2 regions of the Exiguobacterium sp. s142 genome follow, and region 1 is predicted to be linked to the other one. Evidence: a T-box and tRNA genes for the amino acid it is inferred to sense, from the RefSeq annotation. Region 1 holds a T-box; the other holds one or more tRNA genes.

The links. The T-box of region 1 lies ahead of argS (arginine--tRNA ligase). A T-box ahead of a tRNA ligase gene usually reads a tRNA of that ligase, here a tRNA-Arg.
Region 2: it has a tRNA-Arg gene. The T-box ahead of argS (arginine--tRNA ligase) is inferred to sense a tRNA for this amino acid. The anticodon was not compared.

Annotation. Positions count from the first base shown of each region.
Region 1 is NZ_JACSMB010000018.1:104-5,244, forward strand. It holds gene KNP77_RS13240 (hypothetical protein) at 39-455, opposite strand; gene KNP77_RS13245 (cytidine deaminase) at 980-1,408, shown strand; gene argS (arginine--tRNA ligase) at 1,586-3,268, opposite strand; T-box leader at 3,322-3,533, opposite strand; gene KNP77_RS13255 (GGDEF domain-containing protein) at 3,690-5,141, shown strand, end outside.
Region 2 is NZ_JACSMB010000005.1:28,534-35,006, forward strand. It holds gene gap (type I glyceraldehyde-3-phosphate dehydrogenase) at 41-1,048, opposite strand; gene KNP77_RS06250 (sugar-binding transcriptional regulator) at 1,109-2,134, opposite strand; gene KNP77_RS06255 (glutaredoxin family protein) at 2,247-2,504, opposite strand; gene KNP77_RS06260 (RNA polymerase factor sigma-54) at 2,506-3,645, opposite strand; tRNA gene KNP77_RS06265 (tRNA-Arg) at 3,770-3,842, shown strand; gene clpP (ATP-dependent Clp endopeptidase proteolytic subunit ClpP) at 3,957-4,571, shown strand; gene KNP77_RS06275 (MerR family transcriptional regulator) at 4,612-5,307, opposite strand; gene KNP77_RS06280 (hypothetical protein) at 5,365-5,805, opposite strand; gene KNP77_RS06285 (DUF2179 domain-containing protein) at 5,866-6,390, opposite strand.

The DNA.
Region 1 (5,141 bases):
AGGCAAACGAGCAAAAAGTGTCAAAATCAACTTGACGTCTACACTTGAGTATGTGCTCGGATAATCTTACCTTCATTAGAAATAAAAGTTACATTCTTTCCATCAATTTTATATGTCGTTTTAGGATATGTTATTTTTAATTTGTCATACTCAGGGTGATCGTACATAAAATCATAGCCAAACTCTATAAGTGGTGCTACGTCTTTTATTTCATCGTACAACCACTCATGATTTTCTTCATATTGATTTGCTAGTTCTCTCTGTTGACGTTCCAATTTGTATATTTCGTCTTTGGTCATCGTCATAGATTCAGTTGACACTTGTTTTGTATGTTGAATTTTCATTTCACTATACTCATTGATCAGGGTCGGAACGATTGCAACTGCAAGTACAATAAATATCAATAAACCTGTGTATGTCGCCTTCTTACTCTTTTTTTGAAGTACTTTTTTCATATGGTTCTCTCCTTGTACGTGCACTTACGAACGAAGTATTTCGTTTCGGAGAAAAGCACTCGGCCAATCGTCAACCGAACCGAACATCGCAATACGAATAGACCCGAAAATGCGTTCCAACTATGTTTTAATATCTTCTCAAGCATTCTTCTATCCCTCTCCTCAATCGAGTTAACTTATCGGTGAATAAATCACGTTAAGAGCTGAATCAAAGTAAACCGATACACTAACTTTCGACATTTGGAAAGGATTGCCTTTAGAAGAAGTCGTTTATTAACGATGTCGTGCGCCAACTTAGAATGGCACAATATATGCCACTTTTGATGACATCATGAAAACGCTAGGTTTTATCTGGTCTATCATAGAAAGTGATAGTAATTGCACCTTATACTCTTTGAACCTTTATCTCTTCCATACTATTAAAAACAAGATCAAGATGCTTGAAGAAAATCCCATCTCAAAAATAATATGATAATATTTCAAACGAAGGATAAAATGGTATTTTTCTACAGGAGGAAATTGATTTGAACATTGAGAAGGAACTTTACGACGCTACTGTAGCATTTATCAAACAACGATACCCTGTCGGTTGGGGCGGTGCTGCAGCTATGTATACGGATCAAGGTGATGTGCTAATAAGCGTATCGCCAGAAGTTATTAACGCTTCAACCGAATTATGTATGGAGACTGGGGCAATCCTAGAAGCTCATAAGCTAAACTCTAAAGTGACTCATTCGATATGCGTCGTTCGTGATGATGAAAACGCTAACTTCAAAGTGCTCACACCATGCGGCGTCTGCCAAGAAAGACTTTATTACTGGGGTTCACAAGTAAAGGCGGCAATAACTTCAGACAAGAACGAATTAATCTACAAAAAATTAGAAGAAATCCAGCCTTTCCATTGGACAAAAGCATACCCTGAGATTGGAATGGAAATCGAAAAAAGATTGTGAAAAAGGGATGAATTCATCCCTTTTTCACGTTTATATAGATGATTACAATGCAAGATGAATCAAGGCAAAATTAAAACTGAGCCCGGTGTAGTACCGGACCCAGTTCGTTCACGCAGCCTAAATGAAATAACCGTGTCTAACTTTCAGGGGTCACTTCAGCGTTCGGAATGTTTTTATTTACATTTCTTCTGGAGCTTGGACACCGATTAAACGGAGTCCTTCCGTCAAGACGATCGTCACGGCTTTGACGAGCGCGAGACGCGATTGTTTGCCCGCATCTTCTTCAAGCACACGGACGTGGCCGTAATACTTGTTGAACGATTGCGCCAAGTCGAGGACGTAACGGCTGATGATCGACGGCTCACGGCGCTCATGGGCACGCGTGATGACGTGTGGGAACGCGTTGAGCATCGTCACGACACCCCACGTGTGGTCGTCGTCCGCACCTGCGAACGTCGAACCGTCGTAGTTGCCTTTACGGAGGAGCGAGTTCGCCCGTGCGTTCGTGTACTGCACGTAAGGTCCCGTCTCCCCTTCGAACTTGAGCATGCTGTCGAGGTCGAACTCGATGTTGTTGATGCGCTCATTCTTCAAATCGTGGAAGATGACGGCGCCGACGCCGACCATACGAGCCACGTTCTCTGCGTTTGGAAGCTCAGGGTTCTTCTGTTCGATGTTCGCTTGCGCTTTCTCGATCGCTTCTTTCAATACTTCTTCAAGCAGGACGATGCGGCCTTTACGTGTCGACATCTTCTTCCCTTCTTGCAAGATCAAGCCGAACGGTACGTGGTGCATGCCGTCGACGAAGTCGTAACCGAGCTTGCGGAGTACCGAGAACAACTGTTTGAAGTGGAGTGCCTGCTCGCCACCGACGACGTAGTTCGCTTGGACGAAGTTGTACGTCTCATGACGATAGACGGCCGCAGCCAAATCACGTGTCGCGTAAAGCGTCGCGCCGTCTTTCTTTGTGATCAGGCATGGCGGTAAGTTCTCGTCTTCAAGCGAGACGACCATCGCCCCTTCACTCTCGACGAGCAGGTTCTTCTCTTCGAGCATGGCGACGATCCGGTCCATCTTGTCGTTGTAGAACGCTTCACCGTGGAAGCTGTCAAACTCGACACCGAGGAGATCGTATACTTTTTGGAACTCTTTGAGCGACTCGTCACGGAACCATGTCCACAGTTCGGTCGCTTCAATGTTACCGTCCTCGAGCTTTTTGAACCAAGCACGGCCCTCGTCTTCAAGCTCAGGCTGAGTTTTCACTTCTTCATGGAAGTGAACGTATAGCTTCAAGAGCTCAGCGATCGGATTTGCCCGGACCGCTTCCTCATCGCCCCACTTCTTATAAGCGACCATGAGTTTCCCGAATTGTGTACCCCAGTCGCCGAGGTGGTTGACACCGACGACGTTGTAGCCGTTTTTGCGAGCGATCTGGTTGATGGCGTTACCGATGACCGTCGAGCGCAAGTGTCCCATCGAGAACGGTTTGGCGATGTTAGGTGACGAGAAGTCCGTGACAATCGTCTCGTTGCGTGTCGCATGCGTCGCGTAATCCGCTTGCTCGTCGAGAACCATGTTAATGATTTCCTGCGAGACGACGTCACGGCTCAAGAAGACGTTCACATATGGACCGGCCGCTTCAACTTTTGTGAACAGTTCGTCGTTCAATTCACCGGCGATGTCAGTCGCAATCATGACCGGCGCTTTCCGGTACGCCTTGGCGAGTTGGAAGCATGGGAACGCGAGATCCCCGTGCGCCTCATGTTTTGGTTTTTCAATCAATGCCTCAATCTGGTCGAGCGTGAGTTCGTCACCGATGACACGTGACAGAGCCTCCGCATACTTGCGTTCATAACTCATGTAAATTTCCTCCTTCAAATCTAGTCATAAAAAAAACGCCCTTTGCACAGATGCAAAGAGACGGGTTGGCCCGCGGTACCACTCTTCTTGCCTGCTTTACACAGACCACTTTAATGGTGATAACGGGGGGCCCCCGGCTACGCCTACTCGCTTCGGATAGCATCTCAAAAGTGCGTTTCGCGATGTTTGTCAGCCTAGGCTCTCACCAATTCCTAGGTCGCTTTGTTGACTAAACGATCGTTACTCTCTTTTTCATCGACTTTCGTCTATGTGGTTGAAAAGCAACTTCATTATAGAGGATATTTGATGTAGACTCAATGCTAGAATTCAGCCATTATGATGAATAGGCAGGACTCGGGCGCAACCGTGCCGAATCTCCTACCATACATATGAGAAGACTTTTCCCACACAGGAGGGAACTATGAATCATTTTCGCAAGATGTCCGTCCTCGGTTGGAGCATTTGGAGTTTGATCGTTTTACTGACCATCACTTTGTTTACAACCGGTGTCCTTGATGTTCCGGCGATCGAGCCGCTTCCGTTCATCTTGATCGCGCTGCTCGTCATCATTTTCCAAATGGACTCGATTGAACGGAAAGGCGTCTATTTCACGTTTTCAGAAAGCATCGTCCTCATCATCTTTTTATTCTTTGATTTTGAGACGGCGCTCCTCGTCAACCAAATTGGACTCCTCGTCTTTCAGTTCGCCAACTTAAAACCGCGCGTCGCGCTCCGCCGCTTCCGGTTCACTTATCCTTGGAACGCGATCACGTCATTTTTAGAAATCGCCATCCCGGCAAGTGTTTACTTGGCACTCGGCGGTGAGACCGGTCTTGGCTTCTATTCGCAGGATTCGTTTGTCCCGCTCCTTGGTCTGATCAGCGCCATCATCTTGAACACGATTGTCCAAAAATATCAAGTCGGCTGGTGGTTCCGCGTTGATATTCCGGTCCGAGATTTTCTGAACATCGCTTTTTACACGTATATCGTTAGTTTCGTCTTCATCTTTGCCGCGTCGTTTTTCCGTGAGACAAACTTGCTCGTCGTCAGCAGCATTGCGGCCGCCCTCACGTTCTTTATTAAGCGGTTGATGATTCAAAAAGGGCGCCAAGACGCGTTCAAGTCATTGATCGAACAGTACGATGAAGCGAAAGAGGCCGTCTCCCTGTCTCAAAGCGAGGCCCAGGCGATTGAAGTGTTCTTGAGTCAATGTGAGCGCCTCAACCAATATGATAAAGGGTTTGTCGAGTTCGTCCTGTTCGACCGAACGCTCTATTTCGATTTGTTGACGCGACAGCCGATCGACCGTCCGCTCGTCTTCGACTTGATGGAAGCGCGCCATCCACACGCCAAGTCTGTCGATTATGAGATGCGCTTCGAATGGGACGCAGCGTTGTCAGATGCGTTTCATGACGATTACCACAGCTTCATCTCGGTCCAGTCAGAAGAGATTGACGGGATTCGCACACGTATCGTCATGATCGGTGAACACGTCTATGGCTATCCGCCCATCATTCAAAACGAGATGGTAAAACTGTTGAAATCGTTCAACCGAACGATCAGCCGATGCCACGAACGCGACCGCCTATACACGGAAAGCCGCACCGATAGCTTGACGCTGCTCGCCAATGCGCGCGCGTTCTACGAGTATGGGATTCAACAAATCTCGGACGGCTCGATGTACCCGATCTCGGTCGCGATGCTCGACATCGACTTCTTTAAAAAAATCAATGACACGCACGGTCACCAAGTCGGAGACAGCGTGCTCCAAGAGTTCGGGCGGCGAATCCGACAAGTGCTCCGGACCGATGACTTTGCGGCCCGTTATGGGGGCGAGGAGTTCATCTTGCTGCTCAATCATTGCGACGTCGAC
Region 2 (6,473 bases), on a different contig from region 1:
CTTGTTTCCGCTCCTATTTGGTTCTATTTAGTTCACGAACTTACTTCGCGATTTCAGCAAAGTGCTTGAGTGTGCGAACCAATTGTGCAGTGTATGACATTTCGTTGTCGTACCAAGAAACTGTTTTAACGAGTTGCTTGTCGCCGACTGTCATGACTTTCGTTTGTGTCGCATCGAAGAGTGAACCGTAAGTGATTCCGACGATGTCAGAAGATACGATTTCGTCTTCAGTGTAACCGAATGACTCGTTCGAAGCTTGTTTCATTGCTGCGTTGATTTCGTCAACAGAAACTTTTTTGTCAAGGACTGTTACGAGCTCAGTCAATGAACCAGTTGCGACTGGTACACGTTGTGCTGAACCGTCAAGTTTACCTTTGAGTGCTGGAAGAACAAGACCGATCGCTTTAGCCGCACCAGTTGTGTTCGGTACGATGTTCACTGCTGCCGCACGTGCACGACGGAAGTCGCCTTTAGGGTGTGGAGCGTCGAGCGTGTTTTGGTCGCCAGTGTAAGCGTGGATCGTCGTCATGAGGCCTTCAACGATACCGTATTTGTCGTTAAGAACTTGTGCCATTGGCGCCAAGCAGTTCGTTGTACATGAAGCACAAGATACGACTGTTTCTGAACCGTCAAGAATGTCGTGGTTAACGTTGTAAACGACTGTCTTCATGTCGCCTGTACCTGGTGCCGAGATGACAACTTTTTTCGCGCCAGCTTTTAAGTGAAGCTCCGCTTTTTCTTTGTCTGTGAAGAATCCAGTACATTCGAGGACGATGTCAACACCGAGCTCGCCCCATGGAAGTTCTTCTGGGTTACGGTTAGCAAGTGTAACGACTTTCTCGCCGTTTACGAGGAAGTGACCGTCGTGTACTTCAACTTCTCCGTCGAAACGACCTTGTGTCGTGTCATATTTGAGAAGGTGAGCAAGCATCTTCGTGTCAGTCAAGTCGTTGATTGCAACAACCTCGACGCCTTCACTCTTCAAGATCTCGCGGAATGCCAAGCGACCAATACGTCCAAAACCGTTAATACCAACTTTTACTGTCATAATTAATTTCCTCCTTATGGTAGAAGCTTATTTATTGAAGAGCCAACGGGGGTCAACTCTTTAATAACGAGTTAATAATTCTGTGGCCGCACCTTCGTCTGTGACGAGGATGATGTTCGGCCTATGTTTCGCATATGCGGCAATCGCTTGTGCCTTCGACTTTCCTCCGGCGACGGCGATGACGGTGTCCATGTCGTCGAGCTCCTCTAATTGGATGCCGACCGTCTTGACCCGATGAACGATTTCACCTTCTGCGTTGAAATAATATCCGAACGCTTCGGCGACGGCTTCGTGCCGTTCGATCATCCGCAAATGCTCCGGTGTGGCGTGACGACGTTTTGCCATCGTTTCGGCCTCACCAATTCCATGTACCACTATTCGAGCCGCTCTAATCATTTCCAGCACATTTTTTATGCTTGGTTCCTCCACCATCCGTTCAAACGTCTTTTGTGAAACCTCGTCTGGAATGTGGAGTAAATGATAGTCGGCGTGGGCCCGGTCCGCCATTCGAGAACAGACGGTGTTCGCCTGTAACTCGAGCGTTTCGCCGAGTCCGCCGCGTGCCGGCACGAAATGCATCGGTCGTTCTTTTTTATCGGGCGACATCATTGCCGCAACCGATGCCATCGTCGTCCCGCCTGTGACCGCGATGATATTGTCGTCAGGTGCCAGTCGCGCTTTTAGTTGCGTGACGGCGGCCCGACCGATATCTCGCTGGACCCAGAACGTCTCGTCCGAATCTCCCGGTACGATGACGACTTGGCGAACGCCTAGTTTTTGCTCGAGAACTCGTGCGATTTGTGAAATCCCTAGGATTTCTCCCATGACCTCGTGCAAGTCTCTGAGAACGTTTCGGCCCGATTCTGTAAGTGAGATCCCTTGGGTCGCGACTGTGAGAAGACCTTGGTCTTTCAAAAAGTCGACTTCTCGTCTTAAGATTCGTTCCGTCAGCCCGAGGCTTGTGGCCAACGTCCGGCGGCCGATTGGCTGCATGAGCCGGACATAATGTAAGATGTCATAACGATGTCGGAGCGTGTCGAGCAGGTCAGGGACGATTTGCTTCTGAACTTGAATCAGTTGCTGGATCATGCTCATTCCCCCTCGACTTAAAGTGTGGACAAAATTTGTCCCACTTTTATTTTTACGTCCCACCGCTACGAGTTCATCTTACCAATCACCTTACCGTCTGGCAACCCCTTCAAACGTTTTTTTTCGATGTAAGCGTATACTTAACAAATTCTTCAACTTTCTCGTCATCGTATCGCCCTTGACTGATAAGGATTCCTTCATGTAGAACGACGGGAATCTCAAATAAATATTTTTCTTCAAGCAACGCGTCGCCCGTGATGTCGATTTGCTCGAGCTCGAACGGATAATCTTCCTGTAGCCATTCGAGCATGACGAGCGCCTCCTCACAAAGCGAGCAGTTCTCCCGGCGATATAACGTCAGTACCATGTCATGTCTCCCCTTTCCATAACTGTCGTTCCCGCTCCCGCGAATTGCCAAAACCTAGCGCCTCGCGATAATTCGCGACCGTTCGCCGCGTCACGGTGTAACCGATCCGGGCCAGCTCCTCGGTGAGCGCCTGGTCGCTCAAAGGCGCCGTCTCTTGTTGGATCAGCTCGGCGAGCGCCCGTTTAATCATGAACGGGGCTTGGCCGTGGTATGTGGCGCGGACGAAGAAGTGACGCCACTCCATCACGCCGCCCGCGGTCTTGGCGTACTTGCCTTGAATCGCGCGGCCGACCGTCGACTCATGCTTGCCGATCTCGATGGCGACTTCTTTTCGTGTGAGCGGATGCAGGACGAGTTGGCCGCGGAGCCAGTCCGCCTGGCGTCGCTCGATGACGGCCCACACAGAGCGGAGCGTCTCTGCGCGCATCGCGAGCGTCTCTTGCCACCACTTCGCCTCCCGGTCCGAACCGACGTCTAAGGCAATCATCGGGCTGAACCACGTCGTGATGAGTTCCCCGTCTTGAACGACGACCTCGAGTTCGGGCAGAATATGCTCGGTTTCTTCATATAATATCGGTGTCCTCGGGAGCGTGGCAACGATTCGGCTGATTCGCTCGTATTCTTCGGTCGTCATCCCGAGCTTGTCCGCTATATGCTCGACCTTTGCGTCAAGCGCCTCGAACACGTCGAGCACGTGTGGATCGTCATGCTCGATCGCGTGACGGTATTGGCAGTCATGTTCTGAAGTCGCACCGATCCCGGTCGGCTCTAAAAATAACAGTGCGCGCCGGGCCAGATCGACGTCCGCCATCTCGACACCGAATCGCTTTGCGAGGACGGCATCGGTCTCCGGCAGTAGCCCGCGATGGTCGAGCGTCATGACGAGTTGCTTTTGAAGCTGCTTTTGGGCCTCGGTCCCGCTTCCTTCGTCAATCTGTTCAAATAGCCGTGCTTCAAAACCGCCCGCCGCGTCCGCAATCCATTCGACCGTACCGCCCGTTGTGACGTGCGTGTTTCGTTTAGCCAACCGGGCGAGCTGCCACTCGAGCGCGACCCGGTCCGCCTCAAGAACCGGCAGACGCCGGACCATGTCTTGTGTCAGCTGAAGCTTCTGAAGTTGACGCTGTTCTTGCCGTTGCATCGGTCACACCCCTCTCACTTCTAATTGTAACGAATGGTCGCCAAACGCGCTTGCAAAAAAAGACATAACAACAGGATTGCTTTTTCAAAAAAACAATTGTATAATAAATCGTGTCAGAGAACATGCACCCGTAGCTCAGGGGATAGAGCACTGGTTTCCGGTGCCAGGTGTCGGGAGTTCAAATCTCTCCGGGTGTATCAAATCAAGAGGTCAGGCAGATGCCTGGCCTCTTTTGTCGTTTATAATTGGGCGAACGGTGGAATATGTGAGAAACAAAGACTATCGTTTGACCAACATTGACTATAGCGGTTATGATAGGTTTACACGATACATACAAGGAGGCAAATTCAATGTTAATTCCAACAGTTATCGAACAAACAGGTCGCGGGGAACGCGCGTACGACATTTACTCACGCTTGCTTAAAGACCGGATCATCCTTCTCGGAAGCGCGATCGACGACAACGTCGCCAACTCGATCGTCGCCCAGCTTCTTTTCCTTGCAGCTGAGGACCCAGATAAGGACATCTCACTCTACATCAACAGCCCGGGTGGCTCGATCACTTCCGGAATGGCGATTTACGACACGATGAACTTCATCAAGCCGAACGTATCGACAATCTGTATCGGAATGGCCGCATCGATGGGTGCCTTCTTGCTCCAAGCCGGTGAAAAAGGTAAACGCTTCGCGCTTCCAAACGCGGAGATCATGATTCACCAACCGCTCGGCGGAACACAAGGTCAAGCGTCGGACATTAAAATCCACGCCGAACGGATCATCAAGATGCGTGAGAAGTTGAACCAAATCATGTCCGACAACACAGGACAGCCGCTTGAAGTCATCGAGCGCGACACAGAGCGCGACTACTTCATGTCAGCTGATGAGGCGAGCAACTACGGTCTCATCGATAAAGTCATGACACGTTAAACCACAGGCGCCTTTCCCAGCTTCGGGAAAGGCGCTTTTTTTATTGGGTCGGTAACCAAATCTCAATCAAATCATCGGCCCCATCTTGCCCATGGATATAGCGCTCAAAATCGACTGCATCACGCAACGTCACATCCGGCAAAGCCAAAAGTTGATCGTACGTCGATGGAATGGCCGGGATCCCCCCTTCGACCGTTGCGACCAGGTAACGTCCTGCCGACAATTCGACTTGTCGGGCACCCTTCCCATGTACGGGTTCGGTCATGCCGGCCAGATAAGCTTCTTCTTTCGGCAAACAGACACCATACGATTCGTTTGTCGTCAGCTCTGGATTTAGTTTTTCCCATACGACCGAGATTGCTGTGAGTTCGGATACGTACCCGTTCACAACTTTAGGTTGCTCCCACGTCTCATAGCGAACATTCATTTGATTCCCTCCTGTTTGCATCCATTCGATTTGTTGCTCGATTTGTCGCAACGCCTCGATTTCACGTTGGACTTCATCAAGCCTGCCTTCAAGTAACTCGCTCACACTTCCTGCGGTCTGAATCTGTTCGAGCGAAATGCCTATTTGCCGCAATAACTTGATTTCGTTCAAGCGTCTTATTTCTTCTATTCCGTATAACCGATACTGATTGTCTAAACGAGTCGGCTGGACGAGCCCTTTCGCTTCATACCACTTTATCGCTTTAATTGACAACCCCGTTAGATGGACAACTTTTCCGATTTGAATCATTGGCGTTCCCCCTTCTCGTTTATGTTAAAGCCGTCCGTAACGGACAGGTCAACTCTTTTATTCCTCGACCTTGACGCCGAACACGTAACGGCTGTCGCCTTGTGCCCAGTCCCCGCCCGTCTCGAACAAATAGACGCCCGGTTCATCGGGAACGACTTGCTCGGACGGGACGAGTTCCCCGTCGACAATCTGATTGAATGAAAAGTTCGAAGGCTCGGCGTGGAACGTCACGTCGATTTCAGCACCTGGTTTGACCGGGACGAGCTGCAGGTCGTCCGCTCCCGGTAACCCGTGGTCTTCACATACCCCTTGTCCCTGATCGGACCAACAAAACGTCGACTGTCTCACTTCGGCGGTCACTGAACCGACCCGGACCGTCGGCAGTGGCGGGCGTAGCGACGATTCTGTTTTCCAAAAGGACATCGCGAGCAATCCTCCCCCGACTACCAGTAACCCGATCACCAACACCCATCGCCCTTTTCGCTTCAACGCACTCATCTCCTTTCCCTGTCTATTCCCCACTCCACAAAAAAGGACCCACTTTCGTGAGTCTTCCGTTCATTTCGGGCGTCGTAGCCCTTTCAACATATATCCACCTTTGAAATCGACCGGGTCGAACGCGACGAGGAACGCCTTCGGTTCATACTCCTCGACCAGTCGGCGCAATTCTTTCATCCGCGTCCGAGCCGCCAAGACATCAAGACGATAACGCGTTCCATCACGGCCTTGGCCTTGATAGTGCGTCACACCATATCCGCTGTCGCGCATCTTTTGAATGAGCTCAGCCGGAAACTCTTGCGTGTGGACTTGGATCATGTTGTAGCCGATCGCAAGTTTCCGCTCGACGAAACCGCCGAGAAGAATACCGAGCCCGAACCCGACCGCATACACGATCATCCCGAGCGTCGTCAAATCTTGAAAGACGATACCGAGCGCAAAGATATAGATGAGCGTCTCGAGCGTCCCGAACATGGCCGCAATCACCGTTTTCCCTTTGACGAGCATGATCGTCCGAAGCGTGAGCACCGGTACAAATAGTAATTGTAATAATAAAATGAGCAAGAGTTGGCTCGCTTGTCCCATAGGATCGACCTCCATTCCAATTCAGTAACTCCACTATTCCAAATTTCCGTGACGGATGCAACCAAAAAAGGCTGACCGCGGTC